Regions from separate parts of the Kosakonia sp. Marseille-Q7440 genome, predicted to be linked through region 1. Evidence: predicted binding sites of a transcription regulator. Region 1 holds the regulator's gene; each other region holds the start of a gene.
What was found. Region 1 encodes Fur, which represses iron uptake genes when iron is present. Its sites were predicted from a motif close to ATAATAATGAGAACNACTATCAA; they were not measured.
Positions count from the first base shown of each region.

Region 2: a site for Fur is predicted at 2,184-2,206, ahead of fepD (Fe(3+)-siderophore ABC transporter permease). Genes of this name have one in related genera too.
Region 3: a site for Fur is predicted at 3,403-3,425, ahead of fes (enterochelin esterase). Genes of this name have one in related genera too.

Region 1 covers NZ_CBCPLT010000001.1:1,172,537-1,178,857, reverse strand. The annotation lists gene pgm (phosphoglucomutase (alpha-D-glucose-1,6-bisphosphate-dependent)) at 88-1,728, opposite strand; gene seqA (replication initiation negative regulator SeqA) at 1,753-2,307, opposite strand; gene ybfF (esterase) at 2,490-3,254, shown strand; gene ybfE (LexA regulated protein) at 3,393-3,674, shown strand; gene fldA (flavodoxin FldA) at 3,838-4,368, shown strand; gene fur (ferric iron uptake transcriptional regulator) at 4,658-5,104, shown strand; gene ACWPW2_RS05290 (beta-N-acetylhexosaminidase) at 5,205-6,321, opposite strand, start outside.
Region 2 covers NZ_CBCPLT010000001.1:1,061,786-1,068,106, forward strand. The annotation lists gene fepC (iron-enterobactin ABC transporter ATP-binding protein) at 1-180, opposite strand, end outside; gene fepG (iron-enterobactin ABC transporter permease) at 177-1,169, opposite strand; gene fepD (Fe(3+)-siderophore ABC transporter permease) at 1,166-2,170, opposite strand; gene entS (enterobactin transporter EntS) at 2,283-3,518, shown strand; gene fepB (Fe2+-enterobactin ABC transporter substrate-binding protein) at 3,747-4,667, opposite strand; gene entC (isochorismate synthase EntC) at 4,892-6,067, shown strand; gene entE ((2,3-dihydroxybenzoyl)adenylate synthase EntE) at 6,077-6,321, shown strand, end outside.
Region 3 covers NZ_CBCPLT010000001.1:1,051,775-1,058,095, forward strand. The annotation lists gene ACWPW2_RS04720 (EAL and HDOD domain-containing protein) at 1-354, opposite strand, end outside; gene ACWPW2_RS04725 (TonB-dependent siderophore receptor) at 975-3,227, opposite strand; gene fes (enterochelin esterase) at 3,479-4,684, shown strand; gene ACWPW2_RS04735 (MbtH family protein) at 4,712-4,927, shown strand; gene entF (enterobactin non-ribosomal peptide synthetase EntF) at 4,938-6,321, shown strand, end outside.

The DNA of each region.
Region 1 (6,321 bases):
TTTGATGCAGTTGTAGGTCGGATAAGGCGTCAGCCGCCATCCGACATAAAAAAGGCTCCCGAGGGAGCTTTTTTATTGTGCCGCGATTTACGCGTTTTTCAGCACTTCGCTGACAATTTCTACCGCTTCTTTCTCAATCAGCTTACGGTGTTCGTCGCCGAGGAAGCTTTCGCAGTAGATTTTGTAGGCGTCTTCGGTGCCTGACGGACGCGCGGCAAACCAGCCGTTGTCGGTCATCACTTTCAGGCCGCCAATCGAGGCGCCGTTGCCCGGTGCTGCGGTCAGGCGAGCGGTGATCGCATCCCCTGCCAGCGTGCTGGCGCTCACCATTTCAGGCGAGAGCTTAGAGAGCGCCGCTTTCTGCGCGGAAGAGGCCGCAGCCTGCAGACGGTTGTAGCTTGGCGCGCCAAAGCGGGCAGCCAGTTCGTCATAGTGCTGCTGCGGGTTTTTACCGGTCACCGCAGTGATCTCCGCCGCCAGCAGGCACATGATGATGCCATCTTTATCCGTAGACCACGGCGTACCGTCGAAGCGCAGGAACGAGGCACCCGCGCTCTCTTCGCCACCGAAGCCGAAGCTGCCGTCGTGCAGACCATCAACAAACCACTTAAAGCCCACCGGCACTTCCACCAGCTTACGGCCAAGGTCGTTAACCACGCGGTCGATCATCGCCGAGGAGACCAGCGTCTTACCGACTGCGACATCTTTGCCCCACTGCGGACGATGCTGGAACAGGTAGTTGATCGCTACCGCCAGGTAGTGGTTCGGGTTCATCAGACCAGCCGGGGTTACGATGCCGTGGCGGTCGTAATCCGGGTCGTTGGCGAAGGCCAGGTCAAACTTATCGCGCAGCGCCAGCAGACCGGCCATCGCACACTCGGAGGAGCAATCCATGCGGATCGCGCCATCTTTATCGAGGTGCATAAAGCGGAAAGTCTGATCCACTTCATCATTAACGATGGTGAGGTCGAGCTTGTAGTGCTCGGCGATACGTTTCCAGTACTCAATACCGGAGCCGCCCAGCGGATCGACGCCCAGCTTCAGGCCCGCTTTCTGGATCGCCGCCATATCGACGATCTCCGCCAGCCCTTCAATAAACGGCTGCACCAGATCTTTTTCAGTGACGTGACCGGAAGCCATCGCCGCATCCAGCGAAATGCGTTTCACGCCTTTCAGACCGTCAGCCAGCAGCGCGTTAGCGCGATCTTCCACCACTTTGGTGACGTTGGTGTCGGCCGGGCCGCCGTTCGGCGGGTTGTATTTGATGCCGCCATCTTCCGGCGGGTTATGGGACGGCGTAATCACGATACCATCCGCCTGCGCGCCACCATTTTTGTTGTGCACAAGGATTGCATTAGAGATGGCAGGCGTCGGCGTAAAGCCGTTATTTTCCTGCACGATGATATCGACGCCGTTGGCAGCCAACACTTCCAGCACGGAGATAAACGCCGGCTCAGAGAGGGCATGCGTGTCTTTACCGACATAGCACGGCCCGGTGATGCCGTTTTTCGCACGCTCTTCGGCAATCGCCTGCGCAATGGCAAGGATGTGCGGCTCGTTAAAGCTGTGACGCCATGCGCTACCACGGTGACCTGAGGTACCAAATTTCACCGCATGGTCAGCGTTGCCAACTTCCGGTTTCAACACATAGTACTGCGCAGTCAGCTGCGCGACGTTAATCAAATCGCCCTGTTGCGCAGGTTGGCCCGCGCGCGGATGGTTTGCCATTGCTTCGTCCTTTTAATGCAAGGATTAAATTGTGCCGCAAACTTTCTCAATCAGCTCCGCCGGGAACTGCATTGATTGCATGATGTGTTCAATCATGCTGCATTTACGGCCCGTATTCGTGTTGGTGATGACCCAGTAAGGGGTGTTCGGCACTTGCTTCGGCTTGGTCTGGTTGCCGTTCTGCAGCAGGGTGCGCTCATCAGCGGCAAAGTATACGCGCGTGCGACCGTGCAGAGATTCAGTGGATTCCGTAAACCCTTTGTCATCGAGTGAATAGAGTGTAGACAGGATTAGCAGAAAGCGATTGACCGCTTTTTTCTGCTCGGCGTATTCGTCCGAGAGCAGAAGCTCGCGAACAGCACGGACCTTATCCCGGGTGGTGTTGGCCGGTTTCACCTCTTCGACGACGCTTGCAGCGCGTGTCTCTTTCACCGGCGCGGCGGGCGCTGCAGAGGGAGACGATGATGCGGCGGAGAACTTCAGCATACGCCGTAAAATCTCGGATGCGCTCTCGCCAATGTGCTTGGTATGGCTGGCAATGTAACTGTAGAGCTCATCATCAACTTCAATCGTTTTCATCTTAATCCAGTGCTATATAAAATCTGAATACAAGTATTGGGATTATAAAGTGAAATCCCAACAGCGGATAGGTACACCCCAGGATGGCGGCAAAACTCAGAGTAATGCTTAGCCTTGCAGCCGGGCGGCAGAATGTTCACCATAATAACCTAACCCGTTGGAGTGAAAAAAAGAACTTTGCCATGAAATTGAACACGCGCGCGCAAACTGCACAACATCCGCACAACAATTCCCCGATTGTGCTGGTTCACGGCCTTTTCGGCAGCCTCGATAACCTCGGCGTGCTCGCCCGCGACCTGGTGCAGGATCACGATGTGCTGCAGGTGGATATGCGTAATCACGGCGTGTCGCCCCGCTCACCGGAGATGAACTATCCGGCGATGGCGCAGGATCTGCTTGATACGCTTGATGCCCATCAGATTGAAAAAGCGACCTTTATCGGCCACTCCATGGGCGGCAAAGCGGTGATGGCGCTAACTTCACTGGCACCCGATCGCATCGATCGCCTGGTGGCGATTGATATGGCGCCCGTGGATTATAAGGTGCGCCGTCACGATGAGATCTTTGCCGCTATCAACGCCGTCAGCGAGGCGGGCGTTTCGTCGCGCCAGCAGGCGGCGGCGCTGATGCGCGAGCAGCTTAATGAAGAGGGCGTGGTTCAGTTTTTACTGAAATCCTTCGTTGACGGTGAGTGGCGCTTCAACGTGCCGGTGCTGTGGGATCAATATGCCAATATTGTGGGCTGGGAGACCATTCCGGCGTGGGATAAGCCTGCCCTCTTCGTCTGCGGCGGCAACTCCTCTTATGTCACCGATGCCTACCGCGATGCGCTGCTGGCGCAGTTTCCCCAGGCGCGGGCGTATGTCATTGCCGGTGCCGGGCACTGGGTGCATGCAGAAAAACCTGATGCGGTGCTGCGGGCCATCCGCCGTTATCTGGCAGAGTAAGGCCAACTGATTAAAAAGGCGGCGACCGGTCGTTTCAACGCGCCCGGTCGTTGGCGTGCCGATGTTGGTGATGTATGATGGCGCGCTATTCAGCCCGGGCAGCGGCCCGATTGCGTGTTTTCCCGTAGTATTCATATCATGGCTAAAGAACAAACGGACCGTACGACACTAGATCTGTTCGCGAATGAGCGTCGCCCGGGACGGCCGAAGACCAACCCGCTCTCGCGTGATGAACAGTTGCGCATTAATAAACGCAACCAGCTTAAACGCGATAAGGTTCGCGGGCTTAAGCGCGTCGAACTGAAACTGAATGCGGAAGCGGTGGAAGCCTTAAATGAGCTGGCCGAAGCGCGTGAGATAAGCCGCAGCGAACTTATCGAAGAGATGCTGCTGGCGCAGCTTAAAGCCCTGCGCGGATAGCGATTCTTCTGAATCCTCATCAAATTCCCCTTTTCGTGTGGCATACAGTGCAGTCCGCGGCAATAGCAGTTTCCGCGTTCTTCTCTGTTCTGCTATGATTGCCCTTATCTGTGGGCTTAGCGCTCCCCCTATACTCATTAAGATTCAAGAGGTTATTTTACTCATGGCAATTACAGGCATTTTCTTCGGCAGCGACACCGGCAACACCGAAAACATCGCCAAAATGATCCAAAGCCAGCTTGGTAAAGACGTCGCCGATGTTCATGACATTGCCAAGAGCAGTAAGGAAGATATCGAAGGGTATGACATCCTGTTGCTCGGCATTCCGACCTGGTATTACGGTGAAGCGCAGTGCGACTGGGATGACTTCTTCCCGACGCTGGAAGAGATTGATTTTAATGGTAAGTTAGTGGCGCTGTTCGGCTGCGGCGATCAGGAAGATTACGCTGAGTACTTCTGTGATGCGCTGGGCACCATTCGCGACATTATTGAACCGCGCGGCGCGACGATTGTGGGCCACTGGCCGACTGCCGGTTACCATTTCGAAGCTTCAAAAGGCCTGGCTGATGACGATCACTTTGTAGGTCTGGCGATTGACGAAGACCGTCAGCCAGAACTGACCGCCGAGCGCGTGCAGAAGTGGGTGAAGCAGGTTTCTGAAGAGCTGCATCTTGATGAAATCCTGAATGCCTGATTTTTATGGCGCAATCTGCTGGTTGCGCCGTATCAATAGGTAAAAGCAATCGAAATAATTGCTACATTTTTTTAACTTTCCTACTCATCCCTGTACAATAAGCGCTGCTTAACGTAGTACGCCCGACCGGGAGTTGTCGGCGATACCACGTTTTAAAAGCTTACTTTACTTGAGGGCTTGCAGTTTTCATTTATACATGGCAGTTCTATAATGATACGCATTCGCCCGGGTGCATTCCTTATAACTTCCGAGAAGGAAGTGAATCGTATAGCAACAGGACAGATTCCGCATGACTGACAACAATACCGCATTAAAGAAGGCCGGCCTGAAAGTCACGCTTCCACGTTTAAAAATTCTGGAAGTGCTTCAGGAGCCGGATAACCATCATGTCAGTGCGGAAGATCTTTATAAGCGTCTGATCGACATGGGTGAAGAGATTGGTCTGGCAACGGTGTACCGTGTGCTGAACCAGTTTGATGACGCCGGGATTGTCACCCGTCACAACTTCGAAGGCGGCAAGTCTGTTTTCGAACTGACGCAGCAGCATCACCACGATCACCTTATCTGCCTCGACTGCGGTAAAGTTATCGAATTCAGTGATGACTCCATCGAATTGCGCCAGCGCGAAATTGCCGCTCAACACGGCATCCGCCTGACGAACCACAGTCTCTACCTTTACGGCCACTGCGCCGAAGGTGACTGCCGCGAAGATGAACACGCGCACGACGCAAAATAAGTTCTTCTGAACGTTAAAAGCCAACCGTCAGGTTGGCTTTTTTTATGCCTGCCGGCTGAGCGGCGCGTTAAAAGGTTACGCCGCTCAGAGAGGAAAGCGATCAGGCTTTCAGGCTATCGACGCGGCTGACGCGCCTGCCATCCGGGCTTAAGGTGCGCAGCTGAATTTCTCCTTTAACCTGTGGACGGGATTTCGCTTCATAGTGCTGCCATGTTTTGCCGCGATCGAGGGAGTACTCGACCACCAGCCCCGGGAAGCGGATGTTGACCTCCAGCACACCGTCAACAATTCGCGCCCCTGGCACCGGCAGACGATAATGGATGCCGGCTTTATCCAGCTTCGCCAGCTCGCGATGTCCCAGCAGATTGGCAAAACGCTGCCAGTCTGCCGTTAAGGCCTTCTGATCGACCCACTGCGTCTCGCCGCCTTTGTATTCACGGCCCGCCTGGTAATCCAGCTCCCAGCTTGCGCGGTGCCATGCCCGCTCAGCGACGGCGACCAGACGCGGATAGATCATATACTCCATCTGCTCATCCGTGCGCACCACTTCGCTCCACAGCTCGGCGGAAAGCCCGTAGGCGCCAGGCCACGGCTTGTCTGATTTGGCGCTGAACGCGTTGCCGTCACGGTCGACCGACGTTTCCGCATTTTGCGGCATGTTGTCCGGTGCAAAACTGAAGATCTTGCGCTCATCGCTGAAACGCGTCCCCCAGTAGTAGCCGCTTTCATCCGGGTGAACTTCACTCGGGAAGTCGAGATAGACGTAGTCCGGGTTGGAGACCACCACGCGGAAGCCTTTGTTCGCCCAGTCATTGACGGAATCGAAACCGCCCCAGTAGAGCGCATCCCAGAAGTTGACATTCACATGTCTGGTGGCAAAAACAGAGGCGTCTTTGGCATCTTTAAGCCCATCCTGCCACGCCTGCATCACATCAATGCCGTGCGCCTTAACCAGCTTGCTCACCTCAGCGCCAAAGTAGCTGGAGAGGTGCTCAACGTCGCTCACTTTCCCGGCTTTGATCATCGCCTGGCAGGCCTCCGATTTCGCCCACGGCTTATCCTGCCTGCTCTGATCGATGATGCCTTTACCCGGCTGCGGATCTTTCACATCCGTATAGCCAGCCCCCAGGTAGATATTTTTCGCTTCATCGCCGCCGAAGTGCCAGGTGTGTAGCGGCAGACCCGCTTCTCTGTGCATCTGCTGGATTTCGCCCATC
Region 2 (6,321 bases), 110 kb from region 1:
GCTCGGCGTCATCAGGCGGCTGAGGGTGCGTAAAAGGGTCGACTTGCCGCACCCATTCGGGCCGATGATGGCGGTGAAATGACCATCAGGAATGGCGACGCTCAGCTGCTCGGCAATCACTTTTTTGCCGTAGCCAAGGGTTAACGCTTCGCCGCGCAAACGGGGGGATAAGACGCTCATTTCTTGCGGGACTCCTGAATTAACAAGGCGATAAGGTAAATACCGCCGAGGCTGACGGTGACCACGCCAACCGGTAGCTGGTAAGGCGTAAAGCCGCGCTGGGCGATCATATCCGCCAGTAGCAATAGCAGCGCGCCGCAGAGTGCCGACTGGGTTAACCCCCAGCGCGCCGTGCCGCTCAGGCGGCGGGCAATATGCGGGGCCACCAGTGCGATAAAGGAGATCGGCCCGGCAAGCGCCGTGGCGGCTGCGGTCAACGCCACCGCCACCAGCATCAGCAGCAAACGCGAGCGTTCAACGTTGACGCCCAGTGCGCAGGCGCTGTCGTCGCCCATCTCCAGCAGCCGCATGCGCCGTGCCAGTAACGCAGCGCAGACAAACATCGCCAGCATAATCGGCACCGACGGCAGCGTTTTCGCCCACGTCAGGCCATTGAGCGATCCGGCGTTCCACAACCCGGCGGAGAGCGCCGTTTCAAGCGACGCTTTCAGCAGCAGCCAGGTGTTGAAGGCCACCAGCATCGCGCGTACGCCAATGCCGACAATAATCAGGCGGAAGGTTTCAATACCGTTGCGCCAGGCCAGCAGCCACACCAGCAGCGAGGTAAGGATGCCGCCCGCCATCGCCGCCAGCGCAATCGCCGTCAGATGCTGGCCAAACAGCACCATCGCCACCAGCACGCCGCTCCAGGCTCCGGTGTTAAAGCCCATGACATCCGGGCTGCCGAGCGGGTTACGCATCAGCGACTGGAAAATCGCGCCGCTGACGCCAAGCGCTGCGCCAACCACCAGCGCCATCAACACTCGCGGCAAGCGCCACTCCATCACCACCAGCTGCATTGCGCGCGGCGCCGCACCGCTTAGCGCGTCAAATACCTGCGTAAAGGTGAGCATCACCGTACCGCTGCGTAACCCCCAGGCTGCGAGCAGCAGGGCGGCGATAACCGTCAGCAGGCAGCTTGCCACTAAACGGCGGGAGGGGGCGATCATAAGCCGCCTCCGCGCGCGCGGCGCACCAGCAGGATCAGCATCGGTGCGCCGATAAAGGCGCTCACTACCGAAACGCGCAGTTCGCCCGGCACAATCACGCGACCAATGATATCGGCAAACAGCAGCAGAGCAGGGGTGGCAATCAGCGTGACGGGGAGCGACCAGCGGTGATCGGCCCCAACCAGCCCGCGCGCCAGGTGGGGCATCATCAGACCGATAAAGGCAATTGGCCCGACGACCGCCGTGGCGCTGCCGCAGAGCACGGTTATCGCCAGCAGACCCAGCAGCTGGGTGCGTGCCACTTTGCTGCCGAGCGCCGTCGCCGTTTCACTGCCGAGGCTCAGGCTGTTAAGTGCGCGGCTCAACATCAAGGCAGCGCCCGCTGCCAGCAGCACTGGGATCAGCACTACGCGCAGGGTTGCCAGCGTACGAATATCAAGGGAACCAGCCTGCCAGAAACGCAGCTGATCGTAGACATCAGCATTGAGCAGCGAAATGCCGCTGGAGAGACCATCGAGCACGGCGGTGAGCGCCACGCCCGCGAGTGTTAAGCGCACCGGGCTAAGCTGACCACCGCCCTGGCTGCCGGTAAACGCCACCAGCAGCGAGGCGGCAAATGCGCCGCAAAAGGCGAGCAGCAGCTGCTCCGTTGGCGTGGTCGCGCCCAGCAGCGCGGCGCCGAGCACAATGGCGAAACTGGCGCCCGCATTGACGCCTAAAAGACCCGGATCGGCCAGCGGGTTGCGCGTCAGGGTTTGCATCAGCGCACCGGCAAGGCCGAGCGCGCCGCCGGCGAGTAAGCCTGCCAGCGTGCGCGGCAGGCGCGCATCGCGAATGATGGTGCAATCTGCGCTGTGGCAAGCGCCAAAGAGGGCGTCGGAGATGACCGCGGCAGGCATCGGTTTTGCGCCAATAAACAGGCTCAGTGCCGCAGCAAATATAAGCAGTATCAATAGCCCGACGAGAACCAATACGCGCGCCGGGGAAGCAGAAAACGGCATAAAAATCCCAATTTTGATAATGATAGTAATTATCGTTATCGATCCTGTTTTGTTATGTTACCATGCGCAGCCTGAGATTGGACACAGAAAGTATGGAATACAAGGTCTTGTAATGAAGCAACACTCCTGGCTGCTGAATCTCAGCCTGCTGCGTACACATCCGGCTTATCGCGCCGTTTTCCTCGCGCGTTTTATCTCAATCTTATCGCTGGGCTTACTGGGCGTGGCTGTGCCGGTGCAGATCCAGGCGATGACCCACTCCAGCTGGCAGGTCGGGCTCGCGGTCACGCTGACCGGCGGCGCGATGTTTGTTGGCCTGATGCTCGGCGGCGTGCTGGCGGATCGCTTTGAACGTAAAAAGCTGATTTTGCTCGCGCGATCCACCTGCGGTATCGGCTTTATCGGCCTCTTTCTCAATGCACTGTTACCCGCGCCATCGCTCCCGGCGATCTATCTGCTTGGCGTGTGGGATGGCTTTTTCGGCGCGCTCGGCGTGACGGCTTTGTTGGCGGCAACGCCTGCGCTGGTCGGGCGGGAAAATCTGATGCAGGCGGGGGCGATCACCATGCTCACCGTGCGCATCGGTTCGGTGATTTCGCCGATGGTCGGCGGCCTGCTGCTGGCCTCCGGCGGCGTGGCGTGGAACTACGGTCTGGCGGCGGCGGGCACCTTTATCACCCTGTTGCCGCTGCTGACGCTGCCCTCCCTCCCGCCGCCGCCGCAACCGCGCGAACACCCGCTTAAATCCCTCGCCACCGCGCTGCACTTTCTGTTGCGTAACCCGTTAGTTGGCGGCATTGCGCTGCTCGGCGGCCTGCTGACGATGGCCAGCGCCGTGCGCGTGCTCTACCCGGCGCTGGCGATGAGCTGGCAGATGTCGGCGGCGGAAATTGGTGTGCTCTACGCCGCACTGCCGTTCGGTGCAGCCATCGGTGCATTGACCAGCGGCAGGCTGGCGCACAGCGAGCGGCCCGGCATCATTATGCTGCTGACCAGCGTCGGCGCGTTTATCGCCATTGCGCTCTTTAGCCTGATGCCCGTCTGGCCGCTCGGCGTGCTCTTTCTCGCGCTCTGTGGCTGGCTGACGGCGGTGAGTTCGCTGCTGCAATACACCCTGCTGCAAACCCAGACCCCGGAAGCGATGCTCGGGCGCATTAACGGCTTATGGACGGCGCAAAACGTCACCGGCGACGCCATCGGCGCGGCGCTGTTGGGCGCAATGGGATCGATGCTGACGCCCGCTGCCTCGGCGAGCTTCAGCGGGCTGGCGTTAGCGATAGTGGGATTAGTGCTGGTTCTCATACTCGGCGAACTACGCCGTTTCCGACAGGTTCAGTCCGGCGCATAAAATTCTCCGGTGGCGTTAGCGTCACCGGAGCCTCAGCGTTACGGCGATCTGATCACCCCTTGACTGCAAACGGGATGCCTTCACAGGCCGGATAAGTCACGACCCTTATCCGGCAATACCGGGGTTTTTGTAGGCCGGATAAGCGTCAGCGCCATCCGGCAATGGTGAGGATTTTTGTAGGCCGGATAAGCGTTAGCGCCATCCGGCAATAAGGCTTGCGCCAACCCCTCAACCAAACAGCGCGGACAAGCGCTGCAACACGCGGGTTGCGCTGTAGTAATCAAGCCGGAAGGTCTCGGCACCCAGCGCATAAACCCGCTTATTGCGTACCGCGGGAAGGTGCGCCAGCAGCGGATTAGCGCTCAGGGCGTCGGCCTCTTTTTGATCGCCGGCGAAGAGGAACAGCGCTTCGCCATTCAGCCCGGCAGCCAGGTTTTCACCGCCGAGTTGCACGATGTCATGGCGCTTACCCTGGCTCTGGCTCGCCTGAATGCCTGCCGGCAGCGGGGCGAGGGTAAAACCGAGTTGCTGCATTAACTGGCCCTGCGCAGAGTCGCGGGTCCAGAGATTCGCGCTGTGCGCGGCGGGCGTATAAACCAGCGCGCTCACCGGCTGCGGCGGCAGTTTCATGTGCGCTTTTGCTGCTGCAAGCTGCTGGTTGAATTCAGTAATGCGCGCGGCGGCCTGCTTCTCGTGGCCGGTGATCTCGCCAAGCTGGGTAAGCAGCGCCTGCCAGCTTTTATCGTCGTAATTGATGATTAGCGTCGGCGCGATGGTCGAGAGCTGATCGTAGAGCGCCAGCGCGGAGTCGCCGCCGGTGGCGCTGATCAAAATCAGATCCGGCATCTGCGCGGCAACCGCTTCGGCATTGGCTTCGCCGATGTAGAGACGCGCGACGTTGCGCTGTTTGGCAATCTCGCCCCACTGGCGCAAAAAGCCCTGATCGTCAGCAAAACGGTTGTTTGGTGTCGTTGCGCCGCTGGCGACCACTGGCGCATCAATCGCCAGCAGCGAGCCGGTGAGGGTAACGCTCGTGGAAACAATGCGCTGCGGCGCGCTGGCAAGCTGATGCACGCCGCGGTTGTCGGTCACCTGGCGCGGCCAGTCGGCGGCGCAGGCTGAGTTAAGTCCTAAAACGAAAACGCCCACTAAAAAAGCGTGTTTACGACACCAGCTAAGAAAATTCACAACGTGAGTCCTGTTTCTGTTGAAGTTAATGCTTCTCATTTTCATCGTTGCGCGTCATGGATGCAAGTTGTGGCAGTGTGAGAGGAGATTCTGCTGTTGACATCACCGGCAATAACTTTTTATCTTACTGCACCAAACAAAAATGATAATCATTCTTAATACATTTATCATTGCCGGAGGATGATATGGATACGTCATTGGCTGAAGAGATCCAGCTGTCTGCAACGACACTGGCCGCCGATCAATTTTTCTTTATGTCGCCGTACCGCAGTTTCACCACGTCGGGGTGTGTTGCGCGTTTCTCAGAGCCGGCAGCGGGGGGCGATGCGCCAGACAGCGCTTTCCAGCAAAAACTGGCGCAGGCGTTTGCCGATGCCAAAGCGCAGGGCATCGCGCGGCCGATTATGGTCGGCGCTATCCCGTTTGATACCACGCAGCCTTCGGCGCTCTTTATCCCTCAACGCTGGCAGAGCTTCTCCCGCCCGGAAAAACAGCGCGCTGCGCGCTACTTCAACAGCGGCGCGATGCCGAATGTGAAAGCGCAGACAGCGGTGCCCGAGCAGGATCTGTTTATGGCAATGGTGGCGAATGCCTCCGCGCGTACCGCGACGCCGGAAGTGGACAAAGTGGTGCTCTCACGTCTGATTGAGATCGCAACTGACCGCCCGGTCGACAGCGGCGTGCTGCTTGAGCGCTTAATTGCGCAGAACCCTGCCAGTTTCAACTTCCACGTTCCGCTGCCCGATGGCGGCGCGCTGCTGGGCGCAAGCCCCGAGCTGCTGCTGCGCAAAGAGGGCGATCACTTCAGCTCTCTGCCGCTGGCCGGTTCGGCGCGCCGTCAGCCTGATGACATGCTCGATCGTGAAGCGGGCAACAAACTGCTGGCCTCAGAAAAAGATCGCCATGAACACGAACTGGTGACCCAGGCGATGAAAAAAGTGCTGCAACCGCGCAGCCGCATGTTGACCCTGCCGTCGTCGCCGCAGCTGGTGAATACGCCGACGCTATGGCACCTGGCAACGCCGATTGAGGGCACGGCAAAAGAGGGTGAAAACGCCCTGACGCTCGCCTGCCTGCTCCATCCGACACCCGCGCTGAGCGGCTTCCCGCACCAGATTGCGAAGAAAATCATCGCCGAACTTGAGCCGTTTAACCGCGAACTCTTCGGCGGCATTGTCGGCTGGTGCGATGCGGAAGGAAACGGCGAGTGGGTGGTCACCATCCGCTGCGCGCGCATCCGCGACAACAACGTGCGCCTGTTTGCCGGAGCCGGGATTGTCCCCGCCTCGTCGCCGCTGGCTGAGTGGCGCGAAACCGGCGTCAAACTGACCACCATGCTGAACGCCTTCGGTTTGCATTAAGGAGCCACAGTGACCATTCCTTTTAGCCGCTGGCCGCAAGAGTTTGCCCATCGTTACCGTGAAAAGGGCTACTGGCAGGATCTGCCGCTGAGCGACATTCTGGCGCGCCATTCTGCCAGCGAAGCCGTTGCGGTGATCGACGGCGATCGCGAGCTGAGCTACCGCCAGCTGAATGCCGCCTCGGACAACCTCGCCTGCGCATTACAGTCGATGGGCATTGCGCACGGCGATACCGCGCTGGTGCAACTAGGCAA
Region 3 (6,321 bases), 120 kb from region 1:
GAAATCATCCAGCGCAATGCGAAAACCCTGCGCGGAGAGTTTTTTGATACTTTCCAGCAGCAGCGGCGTCGGCTCAGCGGTTTCGAGGATCTCAACAATTACCCGATCTTTCGGCAGCGTTTCCGCCATTCCCTGCACCAGCAGTTCATAGGGGAAGTTAACGAAAATCGCACTGTACTCTTTTAACCGCCCCAGCGGTGCGCCAAGAAACTGTTCAACAATAATTTGCGCAGTGGCGTACTCCGGTGTGACGTCAGGAAACCGGTTGGTCATACTGTCCCTGAACAGCAACTCGTAGCCGACTGTGTTCATATTTGCATCAAAAATCGCCTGGCGGGCGACAAAAGAGAACATTCGATACTCCACTCACAGATGCCTGCAAATTATAGAAACGTCGGTGGCGCGCAAACCTGAACCGGGCGGCTCCTTGCTAATTTTCCAGCGCCTGAAAGGGAAGCCTGGACGAAAACCGCAAAGACGCAAGTCGGATAGGGGAAAGGCGGTATCTTTTGTAAACTTCCGCAGAATTTAAGTCAAATTCCGCAGTGCAAAATAATATCTGCTGCTGCATTTCCAGGCAACTCAAGCAAAAAATAAGCACACTTGCGGCGATCGTGCTGAGAGATGGGCAGAGTGTCTGTTTAACCGGCCCACAATTTTTACGCCTGTAAAAAGGTTGACGACTGGGTGAAAAATAATCGTGACGCTCATCACGCCAGGATATGAACAGCAGCAAGAAAGTATGATCGAAATCATATATTCACGTACAGGTATTATTTTTCTCTTGTTAGGAATTTTCCGATGGCTTATTGTGGATTCACCCCAGCGAAGAGCTAACACCACCTCAGAGTGAGTGCCGGAGATAAGCGCCGGGCGGGGTATAACAGTTAAGATATTCAACACCCAGGTAATCAGTAATAAAAGGCCCCGCCAGCAATGACGGGGCCTTTTCTTTTTAGCAGGTCAGGCTCTCATCAGAAATGGGTGTTGATGCCCATAAACCAGGTACGGCCCGATTCGTTATAGGTCTCTGCGCCCGCGCCATACATATAGCCGGTAGTGCCGCCGGTGCTCTGGGCATTGCCCGCGCGCCAGTGGCGTTTATCAAACACATTATCGACACCGGCAGTCAGGCTGACGTTTTTGTTCACATCCCATGTGCCGCTGAGTCCGACAATGCTGTAGGGGCTCACTTCGTTCGTCGCAGAGCCGGTCACGCGCTGGCCTTTGTAGTCATACTTCTTCGGCTGCTGCTTGCCGTACCAGGTAAAGGTCGATTGCAGGGAGACATCCTGCGTCACCTGCCAGCTCAGCGTTGAGTTCAGCGTGTATTCCGGAATGATGGAGAGCCGCTCACCGGTGGTTTTGTTCTTGCTTTGCAGCATATAGGTGAAGTTGTTGCTCCAGGCCACCGTTTCAGAAACCGGCACGTTCAGCGTACCTTCCAGCCCTTCAACCACTGCTTTTGGCACATTTTCCCACTGGTAAATATCGGTTTTGGTCGCGCCCGCCGCCGTTTGCGCCATCGGTGAGTAACCCGCTTCAATCTTATTGCGGTAATCGTTACGGAACCAGGTCACACCGGCCAGCCAGTCATCATGTTTGAACTCAAGACCGATCTCTTTATTGATACTGGTCTCCGCTTTCAGATCGTCATTACCCATCATGTAACAACCGACGCCATTACCGCTGGCGTAGCACCCCTGGCCCTTGCTGTAGAGAATGTAGTTCGGGTTGGTCTGGTAGAGGCTGGGCGCTTTATACGCGCGGCCAATGCCCATTTTCAGGGTGAAATCGTCGCCTAATCCCTGCGAGAGGTTCAGTGACGGGCTCCAGTTATCGCCAACAATGGTGTGGTGATCGAAACGCAGCGCCGGGGTTAGCATGGTGCTGTCGGTCAGCTCCATATTATCTTCGGCAAAAATGGAGTAGATATCGGCGCTGGAGTAGGGGCTGCGGTTGGTGCTGCTCAGCCCGCTAATCGCCCCGCCCTGGAAAGCCTGGGTATTGGAGCCGAGATCTTTCATCCGCTGCTGGTTCCACTCGGTGCCCAGCGTCAAGGTCTGGTTAACCAGCAGATTCAGCGGCAGATTCACTTCGTTGTGCAGCATCACATCGGAGAGGTCGATATCGGTGAATTTATTGCTGTTAAACAGCCCTTCCGTCCCCCCGGCCAGCCCTTCGCCGAGGCGCGAGTTACGCGTGTGCTCATACTGGATCCAGTTGCTGGTGGTAATGCCGTTATCCCAGCCGCCATTCCAGGTGACGGAGTAGTTCTGGCGATAGAGACGGTTGGTCTCTTTGCCATAATTCTCGCGCACGTAGTTATTGCTGCTGCTGTCATTATTGGTGTTTTGCGTATCGCCCGCGTAGAGGTTGCCCTGGCGGCTGTAGCCCGCCTGGAACTCCAGCGACTGCATCGGCGCGAAATCCCAGCGCACCACACCATTAATATCTTTATTGATTGAGCCTTCGCGCCCGGCGGCGAGAGTATTAGCGTAAATCCCGGTGCGTTCAGACTGGTGATCGCGGTTGATATCCCACGCATCGGCCTGGGTTTTCGCCAGGTTGCCATAGAGACGGAAGCTGACATCATCCCCCAGCGGGCCGCTGAGGCTAAAGTCGGTGCGTTTGGTGGCACCTTCCGCTTTATGCTCCGGCGCGTTGAAGTAGGCGTTCCATGAACCATGCCACTCCTGGGCACTATCTTTTTTGGTGATGATATTCACCACGCCGCCCGCCGCGCCGTTACCGTAGCGCACGGCCGCCGGGCCGCGGATCACTTCGATGCGCTCAATCATCTCTGCCGGTACCCAGCTGGTGTCACCGCGGCTGTCGCGCTCGCCGCGCCAGCCTAAGCGCACCGAGTTACGGCTGGTGACCGGTTTGCCATCCACCAGGATTAAGGTGTTTTCCGGGCCCATACCGCGAATGTCGATCTGGCGGTTGTTGCCGCGCTGGCCGCTGGTGGCGTTGCCGGTTAAGTTTACGCCCGGCATCTTGCGGATAATTTCCGACACATCGCGCGCAGGCGGATTTTTGCGGATCTGATCGGCGGTGATGGTCGACACGCCGGGTGCCTGGAGGTTCTGCTGTGCCGCCGTGACGACGATAGTGTCCGCGCTGCTGGCGTCGCTGCTTTTCTCCTCCGCCGCCATCACGGGCATTGCCGCGCCGTAGATCCCGAGGTTGACCAGCAAGGTCAGGGATTTCATCTTCTTATTCATTATGTTACCTGCGTTCCTTTGCCGTATCCCCGTAACTCTCCATTCCCAGGGGAGAGGAGACGGCAGTGATGAAGCCCGCGCGCGGCGATTCTCTCAGCCCTGAGAAAAAAGGCCTGCGACAGGCAGAGTTAGGTGAAAGACGCGCTTCCCACAGCGCGCCAATACGCTATTGCAAATAAGAATAGTTATCAATAATATTATCTATAAATTTGATCGATAAATATAAGTCCGCAGCGATTTGGGGTTAAACCGTGACGTCAACGACGGGAAGCGATGCCTGGTGGGCGTCAAAACAGGGGCCGGAGTGGGTTAAAACCGCCGACGGGCGCTATGAAGTGACCTTCTGGTGGCGCGATCCGGCCGGTACAGAGCAGACTTCGCGCCTGCGTCGGGTCTGGATCTACATCACCGGCGTGACCGATCACCATCAACAGGCGCAGCCGCAATCACTGGCACGCATCGCCGGAAGCGATGTCTGGTGCTGGAAAACCACCCTCGAAGCGGGCTGGCGCGGCAGCTACTGCCTGATCCCCTCTGAACAGGATAACGACTTTGCCGACGCCGTATTCGCCAGCGTGCCGCCGGATCGCGCGGCGCTGCGCGAAGGGTGGCGCAAACTGCTGCCGCGCGCGGTTGCCGACCCGCTGAATGCGCAAAGCTGGCGCGGCGGGCGCGGTCATCCGGTCTCGGCGCTGGAGATGCCCGACGCACCGGCTCAGCCTGGCTGGCAGGCAACCAATACCCCTTTCACCCCCCCTCATCTGCTGCACTGGCAGAGCCAGCGGCTGCAAAACCGCCGCCGCGTCTGGGTCTATGTCACCGGCGAGGCGCAGGATGCTGAACGGCCGCTGGCGATCCTCCTCGACGGTCAGTTCTGGGCCGAAAGCATGCCGGTGTGGCCTGCGCTGGCGGCGCTGACCAATGCCCGCCAGTTGCCGCCTGCGGTCTATGTGCTGATCGATGCGATAGATAACGCTCAGCGCGGCCGGGAGCTGCCCTGTAATGCCGATTTCTGGCTGGCGGTGCAGGAGGAGCTCCTGCCGCAGGTACGCGAAATTGCCCCCTTCAGCGATCGCGCCGATCGCACGGTGGTGGCGGGGCAGAGCTTCGGCGGTCTCTCCGCGCTCTATGCCGCGCTGCACTGGCCGACGCGCTTTGGCTGCGTGCTGAGCCAGTCCGGCTCTTACTGGTGGCCCCATCGGGGCGGCGAAGGGGAGGGGCTGCTTATCGAACAACTCAAACAGGGCGAAATACGCCCGCAGGGGCTGCGCATCGTGCTTGAAGCCGGTGTACGCGAGCCGCTGATTTTTCGTACCAACCAGGCTCTTTTTTCCCTCTTACAACACATACAGCAGCCGGTTTTCTGGCGTCAGGTTGACGGCGGACATGATGCGCTTTGCTGGCGCGGTGGGCTGACGGCGGGGTTAATCACCCTCTGGCAGCCGCTGGAACGCTAGTGCGCTTTTCCACGACAGGAGTTTGCTATGGAGTTCACTAACCCCTTCGATCATCCGCAAGGGCGGTTTTATATTCTGCAAAACAGCGCGCAGCAGTGCAGCTTGTGGCCCGCGCAGTGCGCGCTGCCCGCAGGCTGGCGCGTGATCTGCGAGCCGCAGTCGCAGGCGGACTGTAACAACTGGCTGGCCGCACACTGGCAGAGCTTAACCCCGGCGCACTATGCGCACCCCCACGCGCAATAAGGAGCGGAAGATGAGCGAACGTTTACCGCTGGTCGCCGCACAGCCGGGGATCTGGATGGCAGAAAAACTCTCCTCGCTGCCCAATGCCTGGAGCGTGGCGCACTATGTTGAGCTTGAGGGCGATATCGACGCCGTGGAGCTTAGCGAGGCGATTATCACCGGCCTGACGCAGGCTGACACGCTGCGCATGCGTTTTACTGAAGATAACGGCGAAGTGTGGCAGTGGGTCGATGAGGCGATGACCTTTGCCGCCCCCGAGATTGCCGACCTGCGCCAACATGACGATGCACACAGCGCTGCGCTGGCGTTAATGCAGGCCGATCTGGCGCAAAACCTGCGCGTGGAGAGCGGCAAAACGCTGGTGCACCACCAGTTGATGCGCGTCGGCGAGCGGCGCTGGTACTGGTATCAGCGTTATCACCATTTGCTGGTTGATGGCTTCAGTTTCCCCGCTATTACCCGTCAGATTGCCGCCATTTATACCGCCTGGCGACGCGGCGAGCCGACGCCCGCCTCGCCATTTACCCCTTTTGCCGAGGTCGTTGAAGAGTATCAACGCTATCAGGGCAGCGATGCCTTTACGCGCGATGCTGTTTTCTGGGCAGAGCAGCGGTGCGCACTTCCGCCGCCGGCGTCGCTCTCCAGCGAACCGCTACCGGGGCGCACGGCAACCACCGATATTCTGCGCCTCAATATGGCGATGGAGCGCGCGGCCTTTCGCCGTCTGAGCCAGGCGATGGCAAACACTGCGCCTGCCGATCTGGCGCTGGCGTTAGTCGCGCTCTGGCTGGGGCGGCTGTGCGGACGCACCGATTATGCCGCCGGGTTTATCTTTATGCGCCGCATGGGATCGGCCGCGCTCACCGCCACCGGCCCGGTGCTCAATGTCCTGCCGATGGGTATTCATCTTGATGGCACGCAAACTCTGCCGGAGCTGGCAAACGCGCTTGCCCGAACGCTTAAAACCATGCGCCGCCACCAGCGCTATGACGCGGAGCAGATCGTGCGCGACGCCGGGCGCGCGGCGGGGAGTGAGCCGCTGTTCGGCCCGGTGCTGAACGTCAAATTGTTTGATTACCAGCTCGATCTCGACGGCATCCCGGGCATTACCCATACCTTAGCCACCGGGCCAGTCAACGACCTGGAGATCGCGCTCTTCCCGGATGAAGCGGGCGGGCTGTCGCTGGAAGTGCTGGCGAACCGCAGCCGCTATGATGAGGCGACGCTCAATACTCACGTTGCGCGCCTTGCCCAGCTGTTGCAGCAGTTTGCCGACGACCCGGCGCTGCGCTGTGGCGATGCGGAACTATTAACTTCGAACGAAGCGGAGCAACTCTCGCAGATTAACGCTACCGCCGTGTCGCTGCCCACCACAACTCTGAGCGAGCTGGTGG